Regions from separate parts of the Cronobacter malonaticus LMG 23826 genome, predicted to be linked through region 1. Evidence: predicted binding sites of a transcription regulator. Region 1 holds the regulator's gene; each other region holds the start of a gene.

Region 1 (4,966 bases):
TATCGAGGCCGCGCTGCGCCGCCTGCGCCAGAAGACGATGTATTCGCTCCTGCCGGTCTACTGTCTGCCGGAGTGTTTTACGCTGAGCCAGCTTCAGGAGGCGACGGAAATTATTCTCGGCCAGCCCATCCAGCGTAAAAGCCTGATCCGCCGCTTTGAGGCGTCCGGCATGTTTGAAGAGACTGGCGAGAGCGTCGCCACCGGTGCCCGCAAGGCCAGGCTCTGGCGACGCAAGCCGGATGCCGATATTCACCTTTTCTCACGCAATTTACTGGCCGAGTGATCCGCACCAAAGCATCAACAAAATGGATAACAACCGGTATAGTAATTAGCGAACTAATAAAAGACATCAGCTATGGCCGACATTACTCCCGCAGAACTCCCTGCACTGAACACCGATTCCTCACACTTTCAGCCAATGCCGGGAGTCAGTAATCCACACCTGCAAACCATGCTGCCGCGCGTGCTGCGCCGCCGTTTGCAGTTTGAGCCGCACTGGCAGCGTCTGGATCTGCCGGATGGCGATTTTGTCGACCTGGCGTTTAGCGAAAACCCTGACCAGGCGCGCCATAAGCCGCGGCTGGTGGTGTTTCACGGTCTGGAAGGCAGCCTGCACAGCCCTTACGCCCACGGACTTATCCATGCGGCGAAAGCGCGTGGCTGGCTCGGCGTGGTGATGCACTTTCGCGGCTGTAGCGGCGTGCCGAACAAACTGGGCCGCATCTACCATTCGGGCGAAACCGAAGACGGCACCTTTTTCCTGCGCTGGCTGGATGAACGTTACGGTACCGTACCGACAGCGGCGGTGGGCTATTCGCTCGGCGGCAATATGCTCGGCTGCCTGATGGCGGAGATTGACGCCAGCTTCCCGCTGACGGCAGGCGTGATTGTGTCCGCGCCGTTTATGCTCGAACACTGCTGCAACCATATGGAAAAAGGCTTTTCACGCTTTTATCAGTTCTATCTGCTGAACCTGCTGAAAGCCAACGCCACCCGCAAGCTGAAAGCCTGGCCCGGTACGCTGCCGATTGAACTCGCCCAGCTTAAGCGCCTGCGCCGCATCCGCGATTTCGATGATTTGATCACGTCGAAAATTCACGGCTTTAGCGATGCCGTCGATTACTATCGCCAGTGCAGCGCGATGCCGCGTCTCGCCAGCATCACCCGTCCGACACTGATTATCCAAGCCAAAGACGACCCGTTTATGGATCATCACGTGATCCCCGACACCACCACGCTGCCTGCTAATATTGAATATCAACTGACAGAGCATGGCGGTCACGTGGGCTTTGTCGGCGGCACGCTGCGTCAGCCCAAAATGTGGCTGGAACAGCGCATTCCTGACTGGTTAACGTCTTATCTGGACCGATAAATGATCATTCCCTGGCAAGAGATCGCGCCCGACACCCTGGAGCGCCTGATTGAAGCCTTCGTCTTGCGCGAAGGCACTGATTATGGTGAACATGAACGCTCGCTTGAGCAAAAGGTCGCCGACGTGCGGCGTCAGTTGCAAAGTGGCGAAGCCGTTCTGGTGTGGTCTGAGCTGCACGAAACGGTCAATATCATGCCGCGTTCGCAGTTTCGCGGTTAACGTTGCCAGGCGGAGCCTTGCCCCGCCGCTTCAGGGAGTTGTCTCGCTATGTCTGCCAAACATCCGGTTATCGCCGTCACAGGCTCCAGCGGCGCGGGAACCACCACCACCAGCCTCGCGTTTCGTAAAATTTTCGCCCAGCTGAATCTCCGTGCCGCCGAAGTGGAAGGCGACAGCTTTCACCGCTACACGCGCCCGGAGATGGACATGGCTATTCGCAAAGCGCGCGATCTTGGCCGCCACATCAGCTATTTCGGCCCGGAGGCGAACGATTTCGGCCTGCTGGAGCAAACCTTTGTGGAGTACGGCCTGACCGGCAAAGGGCAGTCGCGTAAATATCTGCACACCTATGACGAAGCGGTGCCGTGGAACCAGGTGCCCGGCACGTTTACGCCGTGGCAGCCGCTGCCGGAGCCGACGGACGTGCTGTTTTACGAAGGGCTGCACGGCGGCGTGGTGACGCCGCAGCATGACGTGGCGAAGCATGTCGATTTACTCGTAGGCGTGGTGCCTATCGTCAACCTGGAGTGGATACAGAAGCTCATCCGCGATACCAGCGAGCGCGGCCACTCCCGCGAGGCGGTGATGGATTCCGTGGTGCGCTCAATGGAAGATTACATCAACTACATCACGCCGCAGTTCTCACGTACCCACATTAACTTCCAGCGCGTGCCGACGGTGGACACCTCCAACCCGTTCGCCGCGAAAGGCATTCCGTCGCTTGATGAAAGCTTCGTGGTTATTCACTTCCGCAATCTGGATAACATCGACTACCCGTGGCTGCTGGCGATGCTACAGGGTTCGTTTATTTCACATATCAATACGCTGGTGGTGCCGGGCGGAAAGATGGGGCTCGCGATGGAGCTTATTATGCTGCCGCTGGTGCAGCGGCTGATGGAAGGCAAACAGATAGCGTAACGGCGATGCCCGGTGGCGCTGCGCCTGCCGGGCCGCCCGTCATCTCATGACGCTTCAATCACTTCATACGAATGAGTGATGTTGACCCCTTTGCCGAGCATCAGCGCTACCGAACAATACTTCTCTGCCGACAGATCCACCGCGCGCGACACTGCCGCATCTTTCAGGGCTTTACCCGTTACGACAAAGTGCAGGTTGATATGCGTAAACAGACGCGGCGCTTCTTCGCGACGCTCTGACGTCAGCTTCACTTCGCAGTCGGTCACGTCGTGACGGCCTTTTTGCAGAATAGAGACAACATCAATCGCGCTGCAGCCGCCCGCGGCCATCAGCACCATTTCCATCGGGCTCGGCGCTTTGTCGCCAGAGTTGCCGTCCATCAGGATCTGATGCCCGGAGGCGGACTCGCCCAGGAAGGTTAACCCTTCCACCCATTTCACTCGTGCATGCATGTTAATCACTCCAGGCTATTCATTTTTCTGACAGATTACGCGCGCGCGACGTCAGAGGCAATGGAAGGGCGACCTGCGTCAAGCTGAAACGAGACAACAGGAGACACCTGAGAAAAGCTATGCTAAAACAGTCTGGATGCAGCGGCGATACATTGATGTTACGCATGTGTGCAGAGGAGAAGACAATTTATCGGCTGCGATGTCCACGGACAGCCAACTTCCCTGGACCCGGGAAGATGATGATTGCAAAGCCAGACAGGGGTTACGCGCCCTGTCTTTGGAGCCAGTTTAAAACAGAGGATAACCGCGCATGGTGCTTGGCAAACCGCAAACAGACCCGACTCTTGAATGGTTCTTGTCACATTGCCACATTCATAAGTATCCATCTAAGAGCACGCTGATTCACCAGGGTGAAAAAGCGGAGACGCTGTATTACATCGTTAAAGGCTCAGTGGCAGTGCTGATCAAAGATGAAGAGGGCAAGGAGATGATCCTCTCGTACCTGAATCAGGGAGACTTCATCGGCGAACTGGGTTTGTTCGAGGAAGGTCAGGAACGCAGCGCCTGGGTTCGCGCTAAAACTGCCTGTGAAGTAGCTGAAATCTCTTACAAAAAATTCCGTCAGCTGATCCAGGTTAACCCGGATATTCTGATGCGTCTCTCCTCGCAGATGGCTCGCCGCCTGCAGGTCACGTCTGAGAAAGTGGGCAACCTCGCCTTCCTCGACGTGACCGGCCGCATCGCGCAGACCCTGCTGAACCTGGCGAAACAGCCGGACGCGATGACCCACCCTGACGGGATGCAGATCAAAATCACGCGCCAGGAAATCGGCCAGATCGTCGGCTGCTCTCGCGAAACCGTTGGCCGCATTCTGAAAATGCTCGAAGATCAGAACCTGATCTCCGCCCACGGCAAAACCATCGTGGTTTACGGAACCCGCTAAAAAATCAAAAAACGGCGTGTCGCTTCGGTAACACGCCGTTTTTGTATCTATACTTCTCCCCTATGTGGCGTCGTCTTATCTATCACCCTGAAATTAATTACGCTTTACGGCAAACGCTGATCTTAAGCCTGCCGGTGGCGGTCGGGTTGATGCTGGGCCATCTTCAACAAGGGTTACTGTTTTCACTCGTTCCCGCCTGCTGCAACATTGCCGGTCTCGATACCCCGCACAAACGCTTTTTTAAACGCTTGATCATCGGCGCCTCGCTGTTTGCGCTGAGCAGCCTGGCGGTGCAACTTCTGCTGTTGCAGTCTGTGCCGCTGCCGCTCATTTTGCTGATGCTGGCGCTACTGCTCGGCGTGACGGCGGAAATCAGCCCGCTGCATGCGCGTCTGCTGCCCGCCTCGCTCATCGCGGCCATCTTTACATTAAGCCTCGCCGGCAATATGCCCATCTGGGAGCCCATGCTGCTCTATGTCTTTGGCACGCTCTGGTATGGCGCGTTTAACGGTTTCTGGTTCTGGCTGTGGCGCGAACAGCCGCTACGTGAATCGTTAAGCCTGATTTATAAAAGCCTCGCCGACTACTGCGAGGCCAAATATAGCCTGCTGACGCGCCACACCGAGCCGGAACAGGCGCTGCCGCCGCTGCTGGTGCATCAGCAAAAAGTGGTGGATCAGATAAGCCAGTGCTATCAGCAGTTGCAGATGCTCTCCGCCACTAAACAAAACGGTTACAAGCGCCTGCTACGCACGTTCCAGGTGGCGCTGGATCTCCAGGAGCATATCTCGGTATCGCTGCATCAGCCCGGCGAAGTGCAAAAACTGGTGGAGCGCAGCCATGCCGAAGCAGTGTTGCGCTGGACGGCGCAGACCGTCGCCACGCGGCTGCGCACGCTTTCTGACGATATTCTTTACCACCGCTATTCGCATCGTTTCTCGATGGATAAGCAGGTCGAGGCGCTGGCGAAAATCGCCCGCCAGCACCCGGATAACCCGGTTGGCCAGTTCTGCGAATACCATTTCAGCCGTATTGCACGCGTGCTGCGCACCCAGCGCCCGC
Region 2 (4,966 bases), 1.8 Mb from region 1:
TCCAGGCGCAGCTGCCGCAGTATCAGGCGCAGGAGCGCCAGGCGATGAACGGGCTGGCGGTACTGCTTGGCAAACCGCCGGGCGCGCTCGACGCCGAATTGCAGGCCGCACAGCCGCTGCCGGAGCTGCCGGAAATCGTGCCGGTGGGCATTCCCTCAACGCTCGCGCGCCGCCGCCCGGACGTGCGCGAAGCCGAAGCACGGCTCCACGCCGCGACCGCGCAAATCGGCGTATCCGTGGCGCAGCTCTTCCCGAGCCTGTCGCTCTCGGGCCAGTTCGGGATGCGTAACAGCGAAACCGATTATCTGACCGACTGGAGCAGCCATTTTTACAGCTTTGGCCCGCAGGTTTCGATTCCCATCTTCCAGGGCGGGCGGCTGGTCTCCAGCGTGAAACTGGCCCGCGCGGAGCAGGGCGCGGCGGCGTTGCAGTATCGCCAGACGGTGCTGACGGCGTTGAGCGATGTAGAAAATGCGCTGGTGAGTTATCGCACCGACCAGCAGCGCGAGGCGGGGCTTGAGAAAACCCTGGACGCGCTGCAAACCTCGTTCGATCTGGCGAGCGACAGCTACCGTAAAGGCATCGCCACGTTTATCGACGTGCTCGACGCCCAGCGCCAGCTGGCACAGGCCGAGCAGCAGCGCGCGCAGGCGCGGGTGCAGAGCAGTCTCGATCTGGTCGCGCTCTACAAAGCGCTCGGCGGCGGCTGGGAGCCATACCAGAACGTGCGCCTGCCGGATTACGACGTTTTCGGCCCCGCACCGCGCAGCTAGGGCATTCACCGCCAATAAAAAACCCCGCGGGCAGCGATGCGCGCGGGGTTTTTTTATCGCCTTGCGGCAGATTAGTTCAGACGAACCGGCATACCGGAACGGTTCTGTACCGCCTGCTCAACGACGTTCTGATCGACATCGCTCTGACTGGTGACGGTGGTTACCGCCTTGGTCAGCGTAATCGGCACCAGTTCGTTGTTGTTGATCTGATCTTCGCTGGTAGAGAGCGGGTTATGTACCTCGATGTAACGGCTGCCATCCGGCTCGGTAGTCGCTTTCACCGGCTCGTTGACAAACTGTACGCGGGTGCCGACCGGCACGTTCTCAAACAGGAATTTAATGTCTTCGTTACGCAGACGCACGCAGCCGTGGCTCACGCGCAGGCCGATACCGAAGTTGGCGTTGGTACCGTGGATAGCGTACAAGCGGCCGATGTAGAGCGCGTAGAGGCCCATCGGGTTATCCGGGCCAGCCGGTACCACCGGCGGCAGCGGTTCGCCCGCGGCCGCGTATTCCGCATGCATCTTGGCGGTTGGCGTCCAGGTCGGGTTCGCGCGCTTGCGCTCCACTTTGGTCACCCAGTTGATCGGGGTGTCTTTACCGAGCTGACCGATACCGATCGGCAGCACGATAACGGTGTTGGTGCCTTTCGGGTAGTAATACAGACGCATTTCGGCGCTGTTAATCACAATCCCTTCATGCGGCGTATCCGGCAGGATCAGCTGCTGAGGAATGTTGAGGATGGTGCCGCCTTTCGGCAGATACGGGTCAACGCCCGGGTTGGCTTCCAGCATGTTGGAAAGCCCCATCTGATACTGTGCGGCGAAATCTTCCAGCGGCAGGCTGTTGCCTTCCGGGATCGTCACCACCTGGTTTTCACCCACCAGACGGCTACCGTCGGTCGGCAGAGGATAAGTCACCGCAGAGGCGGATTTACAAAACCCGACGACTGCGAAGGCTGCCACTAAAAGCGTGCGTAATTTCATCTTCATGTTATGCAAATATCGTTGCCAGACCGGCCGTTAGAGTGAACGAAACAATACAGGGAGCGCATTATATGTGCATTCTCCGTAGCAGGGAATTGAGTTGTGTGTTTATTCACATTTTTTTCCCATTCCTGAGTCAGTGTAGTCAGTCCATTGGCGGGGGAAATAAATTCGGAGTTATGGCATAATGCGTTGTTTATCACACATCTTACCCAGGAATTACGCGTGTTAGTTACCAGCAACGTCACCATGCAGTTCGGCAGTAAGCCGCTGTTTGAAAACATTTCCGTCAAGTTTGGCGGCGGCAACCGTTACGGTCTGATTGGCGCCAACGGGAGCGGCAAGTCCACTTTCATGAAAATCCTCGGCGGCGATCTACAGCCGAGCGCGGGCAACGTCTCGCTCGATCCGAACGAACGCATCGGTAAGCTGCGTCAGGATCAGTTCGCGTTTGAACAATATACCGTGCTGGACACCGTAATTATGGGTCACAGCGAGCTGTGGGAAGTGAAGCAGGAACGCGATCGCATCTACAGCCTGCCGGAGATGAGCGAAGAAGACGGCTATAAGGTGGCCGATCTCGAAGTGAAATATGGCGAAATGGACGGCTACAGCGCGGAGTCCCGCGCGGGCGAGCTGCTGCTGGGCGTCGGTATTCCGCTGGAGCAGCACTACGGCCCGATGAGCGAAGTTGCCCCTGGCTGGAAGCTGCGTGTCCTGCTGGCGCAGGCGCTGTTCTCCAACCCGGATATCCTGCTGCTCGACGAACCGACGAACAACCTGGACATCGACACCATTCGCTGGCTGGAGCAGACGCTGAACGATCGCGACAGCACCATGATTATCATTTCGCACGACCGTCACTTCCTGAACATGGTCTGCACCCATATGGCGGATCTCGACTACGGCGAGCTGCGCGTTTATCCGGGCAACTACGACGAATACATGACCGCCGCGACCCAGGCGCGCGAACGCCTGCTGGCGGACAACGCCAAGAAAAAGGCCCAGATCGCCGACCTGCAATCGTTCGTGAGCCGCTTTAGCGCCAACGCCTCGAAATCCCGTCAGGCGACCTCCCGCGCCCGCCAGATTGATAAAATCAAACTGGAAGAGGTGAAAGCCTCCAGCCGCCAGAACCCGTTTATCCGCTTCGAGCAGGATAAAAAGCTGTTCCGCAACGCGCTGGAAGTGGAAGCGATGACCAAAGGCTTCGATAACGGCCCGCTGTTTAAAAACGTCGGCCTGCTGCTGGAAGTGGGCGAGAAGCTGGCGATCCTCGGCGCGAACGGCGTGGGTAAATCCACCATGCTGAAAACGCTGGTGGGCGAACTGCAACCGGATAACGGCACCGTAAAATGGTCCGAGAATGCGCAGATTGGCTACTACGCGCAGGATCACGAGTATGAGTTCGAAAACGATCTGACCGTTTTCGACTGGATGAGCCAGTGGAAGCAGGAAGGCGACGACGAGCAGGCGGTACGCAGCATTCTCGGACGTCTGCTGTTCAGCCAGGATGACATCAAAAAGCCCGCTAAAGTGCTCTCTGGTGGTGAAAAGGGCCGTATGCTGTTCGGCAAGCTGATGATGCAAAAACCGAACATTCTGGTGATGGACGAACCGACCAACCACCTGGATATGGAATCGATCGAATCGCTGAACGCCGCGCTGGAAATGTACCAGGGTACGCTGATTTTCGTCTCCCACGACCGTGAGTTTGTCAGCTCTCTCGCGACCCGCGTGATTGAAATTACCCCAGAACGCGTGGTGGATTTCTCCGGCGGTTACGAAGATTATCTGCGCAGCAAAGGCATCGAATAACGCTTCTCCACATTAAAATAACAACGGGTAGTCAGATGACTACCCGTTTTTTTATGGCCTTACTTTAAACGGTCTTGTGTCGATCAGTAGTCATGCAGATCGTAATACCCTTCGATGCGGCCATGATTCACAAAGCGATCGGTGAAGATCTCATTATCGTCGCTGGAGATTTTAGCGCCGCTATGGTTAGTAACTTTATGGGAACGCAGCGTGATCGTATCGTAAGAATAGAGCGAACCCTCGTTATCCAGCGTATTCACCGCCTCGATCGACAGCCCGTCGCGGCCGTTAATATAGCCGCCGTTTTCATTCACGAACGATTTTGCTGCGTAAATTGCGATTTCATCGCCGGTGGAGATACTGCCTTTGTTAGAGAATGTACTGCTATTGAGGTTAATCGCACCGGTCGCTTTAATTGTGCCGTCGTTGGAGAAATTGTCGGCGGCATTGACAGTAATATCACCCCCACGTGATTCTACGGAGCCGTGGTTATTCACATAGAAATCTTCATCGGCATTCACGGTAATATTGCCGGTTGCTGAGATCGTACCGTTACCCACGTCAAACGTATCACCCTGTAAGTAGACGGTATTACCTTTAAGCGTTCCTTTATCGTTATTCAAATAACCGCTACTCATGCTGACATTATTACCAGCGATGGTGCCGCCGCTATCACACATATCCGCGCTGTTATCGATTTTGTCGGCGACGATATCCAGCTGTCTGGCGCTGAAAATCGCGCCTGCGGTATTGGTTAACGTTTTGGTGTCAATCGTCATATTACCGACAGCTGCCAGTTCGCCATTTTTATTATCCAGATCGTGTGACGCATACGCATCCAGCGCGCCTTGCGCATAGATTTTGCCACGATTGCTAATATCATGGGTTTTGAGCGCCATATCACCTGCGCTGCTGATAAGTCCATCTTTTTCATTTTCCAGCGTGTCGCTGGTGATGGTCAGCGCGTTTTGCGCCTGAATTTCATTCTGGTTATTGATCTTATGCGCTGAGATGGACAGCGTATCTGCGCTGATTTCACCACGGTTGCTGAGCTCATCGGCATTGATAATCATCTGACCACCACCCTTCAGGCGACTGCCATTATCAATATCGCCCGCGCTGACGCTGATATCGTCATGCGCGATAATGCCCTGCCCATTATTATCCAGCGTTTCGCCGTGTGTATTGATATTAATATTGTCAGCGGTGATTAGCCCATTTTTATTATTATCAAGCTTACTGCTGGCGATGGCTAAATCACGTTCGGCCTGAAGCGTGCCGTTGTCGTTATCTACAGCATGCTGATTGGTATCAATGAGCAAATCTTTATTAGCCGAAATGATATTATTGTTTTCCAGTTCGCCATTAATATTGATACTCAGGCTTTCC
Region 3 (4,966 bases), 1.9 Mb from region 1:
ACATCACCAGGCGGTAGAGCAAACCGAGCGTGACGAAAACTACCAGCACCGGCAGCAGCGGCACGTCGTCGTAAAACGCCACGTCACCCGCCGCTGAGCCGAGCGTCAGGATAATCAGCACCTCAAAGAGCGACATCTGACGCACGCCGCGCCGCCCGGTGATTTTGAGAAACAGAAACACCAGAATAAAGGTGTAAAGACTGCGCAGCGCGACTTCACCCAGAAATTCAAGAGGAAATTTGTCAAGCGCCATCCGTTGCAAATCGAAAGCTTTCATATTTTTCTTACGCCATAACAGGGAGTTATCTTCATTAAGCATAGTCGCAAGATTTATTTTTGCCGCGTCGGGCGGGACGATGGCGCAGAAGGGTTAAAATCCGTATCATTGCGCGCTTTGCGTACGATAAAAGTGGATCCCATGACTCAAACCTTCATCCCCGGCAAAGATGCCGCTCTGGAAGACTCCATCGCTCGCTTCCAGCAGAAACTCACCGATCTGGGCTTTAACATCGAAGAAGCCTCCTGGCTGAACCCGGTGCCGAACGTCTGGTCTGTGCATATTCGCGACAAAGAGTGCGCGCTGTGCTTTACCAACGGTAAAGGTGCCACCAAAAAAGCCGCGCTGGCCTCCGCGCTGGGCGAATACTTTGAGCGTCTGTCCACCAACTATTTCTTCGCCGATTTCTGGCTGGGCGATACGATCGCGAACGGCCCGTTCGTGCACTATCCGAACGAAAAATGGTTCCCGATCCCGCAGAGTGATGAACTGCCAGAAGGCATTCTTGATGCCCGTCTGCGCGCGTTTTACGATCCGGAGAACGAACTGACCGCCAGTATGCTGGTTGACCTGCAATCCGGTAATGAAGAGCGCGGCATCTGCGCCCTGCCGTTTACGCGCCAGTCGGATGAGCAGACCGTCTATATTCCGATGAACATTGTGGGCAACCTGTATGTGTCCAACGGCATGTCTGCTGGTAATACCCGCAACGAAGCCCGCGTTCAGGGGCTGTCTGAAGTCTTTGAGCGCCATATCAAAAATCGCATTATTGCCGAGAGCATCAGCCTGCCGGAAATCCCGCAAGAGGTTCTGGCGCGCTATCCGGGCGTGGTAGAGGCTATCAATACGCTCGAAGCGGAAGGCTTCCCGATTTTCGCTTACGACGGCTCTCTTGGCGGAAAATATCCGGTTATCTGCGTCGTGCTGTTTAATCCGGCCAACGGTACCTGCTTTGCGTCTTTCGGCGCGCATCCTGATTTCGGCGTGGCGCTGGAACGTACCGTCACCGAATTGCTGCAGGGCCGCGGCCTGAAAGATCTCGACGTGTTTACGCCACCGACGTTCGACGATGAAGAAGTGGCCGAGCATGCGAACCTTGAGACGCACTTCATCGACTCCAGCGGTCTTATCTCCTGGGATATGTTTAAGCAGGACGCAGATTACCCGTTTGTAGACTGGAGCTTCGCCGGTACGACAGAAGAAGAATTCGCTACCCTGATGGCGATTTTTAAGGCTGAAGATAAAGAAGTCTACATCGCCGATTACGAGCATCTGGGCGTTTACGCCTGCCGTATCATTGTGCCGGGCATGTCCGATATCTATCCGGCAGAAGATCTGCTTCTCGCCAATAACAACATGGGTAGCCATCTGCGCGAAACGCTGTTGGCGCTGCCGGGCAGCGAGTGGGAAAAAGAAGATTATCTGAATCTGATCGCTCAGCTGGATGAAGAAGGCCATGACGACTTCACCCGCGTGCGCGAGCTGCTGGGCCTGGCAACGGGTAAAGACAACGGCTGGTATACCCTGCGCATCGGCGAGCTGAAAGCGATGCTGGCGCTGGCAGGTGGCGATCTGGATCAGGCGCTGATCTGGACCGAGTGGACCATGGAGTTTAACGCCTCGGTATTCAGCGCCGGGCGCGCCAACTACTATCGTTGCCTGCAGACGCTTCTGCTGCTGGCGCAGGAAGAGGAGCGCGAGCCGCTGCAATACCTGAATGCTTTTGTCCGGATGTATGGCGCAGAGGCGGTGGAAGCGGCCAGCGCGGCCATCAGCGGCGAAGCGCCCTTCTATGGTCTGCAGCCTGTCGATGGCGAGCTTAAAGCCTTCCCGGCGCATCAGTCGCTGCTGGCAGCCTACGAAAAACTTCAGCGCGCTAAAGCGAAGTTTTGGCAAGGAAATTGATATAACTCATATCAATTGACCTGCTTCACACTTATGTTTAGCAAATATGACGGGGCGCGTTTTCGGCCCCGTTTTTATTTGTCTGGTGAAAATTTAATTGTAAATATCGAGTTAATAATTGGTGAATATGAAATATATCCACCAGGCTTGATTGTTACCTTTTTTAGCCAATAATTCATATTGATTAACACTTTGTGGGGAGAGGTAAACCGCTTTTTTTTCAACACTTTTAATAATTTTTAAAATTTATTTTTTACTTTATAATCAAAAAGTTAATCTGAAATTGCGTAAAAACCAAACGCCTTTCAGTCCTGCAAACCTGGCGAGATATGATCCATATCAAATTTTACTCCATCACGCTTTGTTAGTATCAACTCGCCGAATAAATAAAGAGAGAGTTAGTGTGAAAGCTGACAACCCTTTTGACTCATTACTCCCTGCTGCGATGGCGAAAGTCGCTGAAGAAGCGGGCGTTTATAAAGCCACGAAACATCCGTTAAAAACGTTTTATCTGGCAATTACGGCTGGCGTATTCATTTCCATTGCTTTTGTTTTCTATATCACCGCCACCACCGGCGCTGCCGCAATGCCTTTTGGCATTACCAAACTGATTGGCGGTATCTGTTTCTCACTCGGTCTGATTCTTTGCGTCATCTGCGGCGCCGATCTTTTTACCTCAACGGTACTGATTGTGGTCGCGAAAGCCAGCGGCCGTATCACCTGGGGTCAGCTGACGCGCAACTGGGTGAATGTGTATATCGGCAACCTGATTGGCGCTCTGCTCTTTGTTTTACTGATGTGGCTTTCTGGCGAGTATATGACCGCCAATGGCGGTTGGGGGCTTAACGTCCTGCAAACGGCGTCGCATAAAGTTGAACATACGTTTATCGAGGCAGTTTGCCTTGGCATCCTGGCCAACCTGATGGTCTGTCTGGCCGTCTGGATGAGTTACTCAGGACGCAGCCTTATCGATAAGGCCTTTATTATGATTCTGCCGGTCGGCATGTTTGTGGCCAGCGGATTCGAACACAGCATCGCCAACATGTTTATGATCCCGATGGGGATAGTGATTCGTCACTTTGGCAGCCCGGAGTTCTGGAGCGCGATCCACGCTTCGCCAGACCAATTTTCTCATCTGACCGTGATGAATTTCATCGTCGATAACCTGATACCGGTAACGATTGGTAATATTATCGGTGGGGGGTTGCTTGTCGGATTGACGTACTGGGTCATTTACCTGCGTGGCGACGACCATCGCTGATAGTTGTTCCAGGCAGTAAATAAAAAATCCACTTAAGAAGGTAGGTGTTACATGTCCGAGCTTAATGAAAAGTTAGCCACAGCCTGGGAAGGTTTTGCGAAAGGCGACTGGCAGAATGAAGTCAACGTCCGCGACTTTATCCAGAAAAACTACACGCCATACGAGGGTGACGAGTCCTTCCTGGCTGGCGCAACTGAAGCCACCACTACCCTGTGGGACAAAGTTATGGAAGGCGTCAAACTGGAGAACCGCACTCATGCGCCAGTAGACTTCGACACTTCCGTAGCGTCCACCATCACCTCGCATGACGCAGGTTATATCAACAAGTCTCTTGAGAAAATTGTTGGCCTGCAGACTGAAGCTCCGTTGAAACGCGCCATCATCCCGTTTGGCGGCATCAAAATGGTTGAAAACTCCTGCAAAGCGTATAACCGCGAGCTGGATCCGCAACTGAAAAAAATCTTCACCGAATACCGTAAAACCCACAACCAGGGTGTATTCGATGTTTACACCAAAGACATCCTGAACTGCCGTAAATCTGGCGTACTGACCGGTCTGCCGGATGCTTACGGTCGTGGCCGTATCATCGGTGACTACCGTCGCGTTGCCCTGTACGGTATCGACTTCCTGATGAAAGACAAATACGCACAGTTTGTCTCTCTGCAGCAGGATCTGGAAAACGGCGTAAACCTGGAAGCGACTATCCGTCTGCGCGAAGAGATTGCTGAACAGCACCGCGCGCTCGGCCAGATCAAAGAGATGGCAGCGAAATATGGCTGCGATATCTCCGGTCCGGCGACTAACGCTCAGGAAGCTGTACAGTGGACTTACTTCGGCTACCTGGCTGCGGTGAAATCTCAGAACGGTGCCGCGATGTCCTTCGGCCGCGTTTCCACGTTCCTTGACGTGTATATCGAACGCGACCTGAAAGCAGGCAAAATCACCGAGCAGGAAGCCCAGGAACTGATCGACCACCTGGTCATGAAACTGCGTATGGTGCGCTTCCTGCGCACACCGGAATATGATGAGCTGTTCTCCGGCGACCCGATCTGGGCAACCGAATCTGTCGGCGGTATGGGCGTTGACGGCCGTACGCTGGTGACTAAAAACAGCTTCCGCTTCCTGAACACCCTGTACACCATGGGGCCGTCTCCGGAGCCGAACATCACGATTCTGTGGTCCGAAAAACTGCCGCTGAACTTCAAAAAATTCGCGGCGAAAGTCTCCATCGACACTTCTTCTCTGCAGTATGAGAACGATGACCTGATGCGTCCGGACTTCAACAACGACGACTACGCTATCGCGTGCTGCGTAAGCCCGATGGTAGTTGGTAAGCAAATGCAGTTCTTCGGTGCTCGCGCTAACCTCGCGAAAACCATGCTGTACGCTATCAACGGCGGCGTTGATGAAAAACTGAAAATGCAGGTAGGCCCGAAATCTGAACCGATCAAAGGCGATCTGCTGAACTTCGACGAAGTCATGGAACGTATGGATCACTTCATGGACTGGCTGGCGAAACAGTA
Region 4 (4,966 bases), 300 kb from region 1:
GGGCGCTTCGGCGATCACATTGCACAGATGGCCGATCCGCTCGATCTCCACCTCGATTTTGTCGCCCGGCTTCATAAACAGCGGAGGCGTGCGTTTTTTGCCAACGCCACCCGGCGATCCGGTGATGATCACATCGCCGGGGCTTAAGCGAGTGAAGGTGCTGATGTACTCGATAAGCTCCGCCACGCCGTGGACCATGCTGCGGGTGTTGTCGTCCTGCACCATGCGGCCATTAAGCCAGGTGCGGATGGCAAGCTGGTGCGGATCGGGGATCTCATCGGCGGTAGTCATCCACGGGCCGAACGCGCCGGTCTGCCGCCAGTTTTTGCCCGCCGTAAACCAGGTGTGTTGCCAGTCGCGCGCCGAACCGTCCATGTAGCAGCTGTAGCCCGCCACGTGCGAGAGCGCCGCCGCGCGGGTGATGTTCTCACCGCCGCGCCCGATGATCACCGCAAGCTCCCCTTCGTAATCAAACTCGCTGGAGTGGCGCGGTTTGAGCACCGGCGCGTTATGGCCGGTCTGCGAATCCGGGAAGCGGACAAACAGCGTCGGTGCCGGGTTGTGCTGGTCGAACTCTTTACGTTTCTCGGCGTAATTCATGCCCACGCAGAGGATCTTCTCCGGCTGTTCGATAACCGGCAAAAATGTCACATCGCTAATTGCGAAATCGGCGGGCGCCTGCGCATGGCTGCGCGCCTGTTCCAGCGCATCCCGCGCCAGCAGCGTTTTGAGATCCGCGTAGTGCGCCCCGAGACGGGCGCCGAGATCCACCACGCCGTTACCCGTGACAATGCCGTAACTGCGGCGGCCCTGATGGAGATAACTCGCAAGTTTCATAACAACGTATCCTGACGATTAAACAAGGAAATTGCCCAGTACCAGCAGCGCGAGCGAGACGTTAATCGCGCCGCCGATGCGGGTGGCTATCTGAGCGAAAGGCATTAAGGTCATGCGGTTGCCCGCGGTGAGGATGGCGACGTCGCCGGTGCCGCCCTGCCCGCTCTGACAGCAGGAGACGATGGCCACATCAATCGGGTGCATACCGATTTTCTTGCCGACGAAAAAGCCCGTCGCCACCAGCGCCGACACGGTGCTGACAATCACCAGCAGGTTGTTGAGCGTAAAGGCGTGCATCAGCTCTTCCCATGGGGTAATAGCCACGCCGACGGCGAAGAGGATCGGGTAGGTCACGGAAGTCTGGAAGAATTTATAAACCACCTGCGAGCCTTCCAGCAGGCGCGGAGAAACGCCGTGCACCAGCTTGATAAAGACCGCGATAAACAGCATGCCAACCGGCGCGGGCAGGCCAATCAGCTTATGGCCGAGCATGCCGAGCATATAGAGCAGCACCGCCAGCAGCGCGCCCGAGGCAATGGTGGTGACGTCAGCCTTGCCGCTGAACGCGGTAGTCAGCGTCTGGGCCTGCGGTTTGTCGCCGCGATCCGGCATCAGCTCGCCTTCGCCGGTCAGGTGCGGATAGCGTTTGCCAAGCTGGTTAAGGCAACCGGCGATAATAATCGCGGTGAGGCTGCCGAGCATCACGATAGGCAGCACGCGGCCCAGCGCCACGCCCTGATCCATATGCAGCAGCGTCGCGTAGCCGATGGAAAGCGGGATCGCCCCTTCGCCCACGCCGCCCGCCATAATAGGCAGGATCAGGAAGAAAAAGATCTGGAACGGCTCCATGCCCAGCGCGATACCGACGCCCATCCCCACCAGCATGCCGACGACTTCGCCGCACAGCATCGGGAAGAAAATACGCAGAAAGCCCTGAATGAGCGTGGTGCGGTTCATGCTCATGATGCTGCCGACGATAATGCAGCAGATGTAGAGATAGAGAATGTTGGTGGATTTATAGAATTTGGTGGTGGATTCCACGACCACATCCGGCAGCCAGCCGTAATAGACCAGCGCGGAAGGGATGAAAGTGGCGCAAATCGCCGCCGCGCCCATTTTGCCAACCACAGGCAAGCGCTTGCCGAACTCGCCGCAGGCGAAGCCGAAGAAGGCAAGCGTGGCGACCATCACCACAATGTCGCTCGGCAGTTTGCCGCCGAGGCAGTCAATCGCGATAAGCGCGCCAGAGAGCAGAAACAGCGGCAATGGAATAATCCCGATTTTCCAGGTATCCATGATATGCCACCACTTTTCTTTCAGTGATATTGGCTTCGCAGCAGACGGATTGTGGGGTACGACGTAAGAATCATCGGTTGTGCTCATTTAATTAAGCTCCGTAGTTATATTTCCTGTTAAGCGTAAAAGAGGTTACCCTTACAATTTGTGAGGAAGGCCGAATCAGCGCCGGTAATTTAATGGCACCTATGGTGTTTATGGTTTTAATTAGCGCACTGTGATCCACACGTAATTTACACGCGTGGTTTTTATGGCGTTTATTCAGCAGACGTCTTTTTCAGCCTAAAAACGTAACTCGGGTAAACAGTTACCGCCGCGCGGCTTGCCTGTGGAGGGGATCACAAGTTTCGGGCACCGTTCCGGTAAGCGCCTGAAAAAATGGTACAGTTCTCTATTGTTTGCATTCCGGCGCGCCAGTGAACGATGAAATTTTCATTTCGCATAAAGTTATTTATTCATCTCATTATATTCTTCTCCGTATTGTTTACGGCGCTCGGCGTTTATTATTACCTCGACGTCAGCCGCCAGCTTTATCAGGAGATGAGCAGCCGCGCGAGAATACAGGCGGAAGAGATTTCTCTCATTCCGTCATTACGTGAAGCCGTTACAAAACGTAATATTCCGGCGATTAATTCCTTTATGACGGGTATGGCCCGCCACAGCGACGCCAGCTTTATGGTTATTGGCGATGAGAAAGGTCTGCACCTGTTTCATTCCGTCTTTCATGACCGTATCGGCACGCCGCTTATCGGCGGCGATAATCAGGATGTGTTAGAAGGAAAAACCATTACCAGCATTCGCCGGGGCGGGCTTGGGGTGTCGCTGCGCAGCAAAGCGCCGATTTTTGACGACCAGGGTCGCGTCATCGGCATTGTCTCGGTCGGCTATCTGACCAGCTATCTCGATACCATTACGCTTGGCAAAGTGGTCAATATCCTGATTGGCGCGCTGTTGCTACTGCTGGCGCTGTTTATCTTTTCATGGTTTTTCACCCGCAGTATAAAAAAACAGATGTTTTTTCTGGAGCCGCGGGAGATCGGGCTTCTCGTGCGCCAGCAAAAGGCGCTGATGGAATCCATCTACGAAGGCGTTATCGCCATCGACGAACATTCGCGCATCGCGGTGATTAACCGCGCCGCCAAGCGGCTGCTGGGGCTGAACGTGTCGTCGCGCTCGCTGCGCGGCCAGCCGCTGGAGGCGGTGATTAACCCCGTCTCGTTTTTCTCCCCGCAGGTGATGCTGGAGAACGACACGCATGATGAGATTTGCGTATTTAACCATCTGACGGTGATCGCAAGCCGGGTGCGCATTCTGCTGGAAGGTGAGCTGCAGGGCTGGGTGGTTACCTTTCGCGATCGCAAGGATATCGACAGCCTGAGCGTGCAGCTAAGCCAGGTAAAACGCTACGCGGATAACCTGCGCATTCTGCGTCACGAGCAGTTAAACCGGATGTCGACGCTGGCCGGGCTGCTGCATCTGGGCCACTACGACCAGGCGCTGAGCTATATTCAGGCTCAGACCGAGCACACCCAGGAGCTGCTCGATTTTATCTCCCGGCGGTTTCATTCCCCCACGCTATGCGGGCTGCTTATCGGCAAATGCGCCAGAGCGCGCGAGAAAGGCGTGACGCTGACGTTCGATCCAGCCTGCGAGATGGCGCGCGCGTTCCGCGGGCTTGGCGAGCCGGAGCTGATTTCGGTTATCGGCAATCTGCTGGATAACGCCATCGAAGCCACCCAGCGCGCCGAAGGGCCGCACGATCCGGTCGAGGTGTTGATCCGCCTGAATGAGCGGGAGCTGATCATCGAAGTGGCGGATCGTGGTGTGGGGATCGCGCCCGCGCTTCGCGACAGGATCTTCGAACCGGGTTTTACCACCAAACGCCGCGGCGATCACGGTATCGACCTGCATCTTATCGCCAGCTATGTGAAGCTCGCGGGCGGCACGCTGGAAGTGTCCGCCAATACGCCGCGGGGCACGATTTTCTCAATTTTTATTCCTAACGCGCCCGACGTTCGTCCGGCCCAACCGCAGGGAGAACCTGACTATGCCACCTGAGATGACCGACGTACTGATTGTGGAAGATGAAAACCAGCTGGCGGCGCTGCACGCCGAAATGGTAAAGCAGCACTCGCATTTGCGGCTGGTGGGCATGGCGGCGACGCTCGCCGACGCCGAGCAGCAGATCCGCGAGAAGCGCCCGCATCTGGTGCTGCTGGACAATTATCTGCCGGACGGCAAAGGCATTACGCTGACGGAGAGCCTGACGCTGAAGAACAGCGCCTGTTCGGTGATTTTTATTACCGCCGCGAGCGACATGGACACCTGTAGCCAGGCGATCCGCAACGGCGCGTTCGATTATCTGCTAAAGCCGGTGTCGTGGAAGCGCCTTAGCCATTCGCTGGAGCGCTTTGTGCAGTTTCGCGAGCAGCAGCGGGTGTGGAAGATTGTGGATCAGCAGAACGTGGATTCGTTGTATCAGTTGCAGGCGCGCAGCTTCCGGCCGGATTCCGGCGCAAAGGGGATTGAGGAGAATACGCTGACGCTGGTGCAGCGGCTGTTTGTGGAGAGCCGCGAGCAGATTTTTTCGGTCGATGACGTGGTGAGCGCGACGGGGTTGAGCAAAACCACCACGCGGCGGTATCTGGAGCATTGTGTTGAGAGCGGATTTCTGACGGTAGAGATGCTATACGGCAAGATTGGCCACCCGCGGCGGTTGTACCGCCGGGCGAATGAAAGTGCATGATTTTTTGGTTTTGATAGTGGGGTGGTTTTATGGCGGGTGCGCGTTGCTTACCCGCCCTACACGATAAAAATGATGGCATTCTCGTAG

The links. The regulator CRP, encoded in region 1, controls carbon source genes, mostly activating them, when cyclic AMP is high. The targets are predictions, from matches to a motif close to ATGTGANNNNNNTCACAT.
Region 2: AFK66_RS12725 (ABC-F family ATPase) is a predicted target of CRP. The motif match lies at 1,947-1,964, and genes of this name have one in related genera.
Region 3: focA (formate transporter FocA) is a predicted target of CRP. The motif match lies at 2,510-2,527, and genes of this name have one in related genera.
Region 4: AFK66_RS02365 (2-hydroxycarboxylate transporter family protein) is a predicted target of CRP. The motif match lies at 2,279-2,296, and genes of this name have one in related genera.

What each region holds. Positions count from the first base shown of each region.
Region 1 is NZ_CP013940.1:199,497-204,462, reverse strand. It holds gene AFK66_RS00890 (NUDIX hydrolase) at 1-283, shown strand, start outside; gene AFK66_RS00885 (hydrolase) at 356-1,372, shown strand; gene AFK66_RS00880 (YheU family protein) at 1,373-1,591, shown strand; gene AFK66_RS00875 (phosphoribulokinase) at 1,640-2,509, shown strand; gene AFK66_RS00870 (OsmC family protein) at 2,554-2,961, opposite strand; gene crp (cAMP-activated global transcriptional regulator CRP) at 3,272-3,904, shown strand; gene AFK66_RS00860 (YccS/YhfK family putative transporter) at 3,967-4,966, shown strand, end outside.
Region 2 is NZ_CP013940.1:2,698,681-2,703,646, reverse strand. It holds gene AFK66_RS12735 (efflux transporter outer membrane subunit) at 1-773, shown strand, start outside; gene ldtB (L,D-transpeptidase) at 845-1,765, opposite strand; gene AFK66_RS12725 (ABC-F family ATPase) at 1,985-3,577, shown strand; gene AFK66_RS12720 (filamentous hemagglutinin N-terminal domain-containing protein) at 3,661-4,966, opposite strand, start outside.
Region 3 is NZ_CP013940.1:2,610,173-2,615,138, forward strand. It holds gene AFK66_RS12340 (DUF421 domain-containing protein) at 1-277, opposite strand, end outside; gene ycaO (30S ribosomal protein S12 methylthiotransferase accessory factor YcaO) at 419-2,182, shown strand; gene focA (formate transporter FocA) at 2,586-3,443, shown strand; gene pflB (formate C-acetyltransferase) at 3,495-4,966, shown strand, end outside.
Region 4 is NZ_CP013940.1:500,213-505,178, reverse strand. It holds gene AFK66_RS02370 (fumarylacetoacetate hydrolase family protein) at 1-837, opposite strand, end outside; gene AFK66_RS02365 (2-hydroxycarboxylate transporter family protein) at 856-2,220, opposite strand; gene AFK66_RS02360 (ATP-binding protein) at 2,557-4,191, shown strand; gene AFK66_RS02355 (response regulator) at 4,181-4,879, shown strand.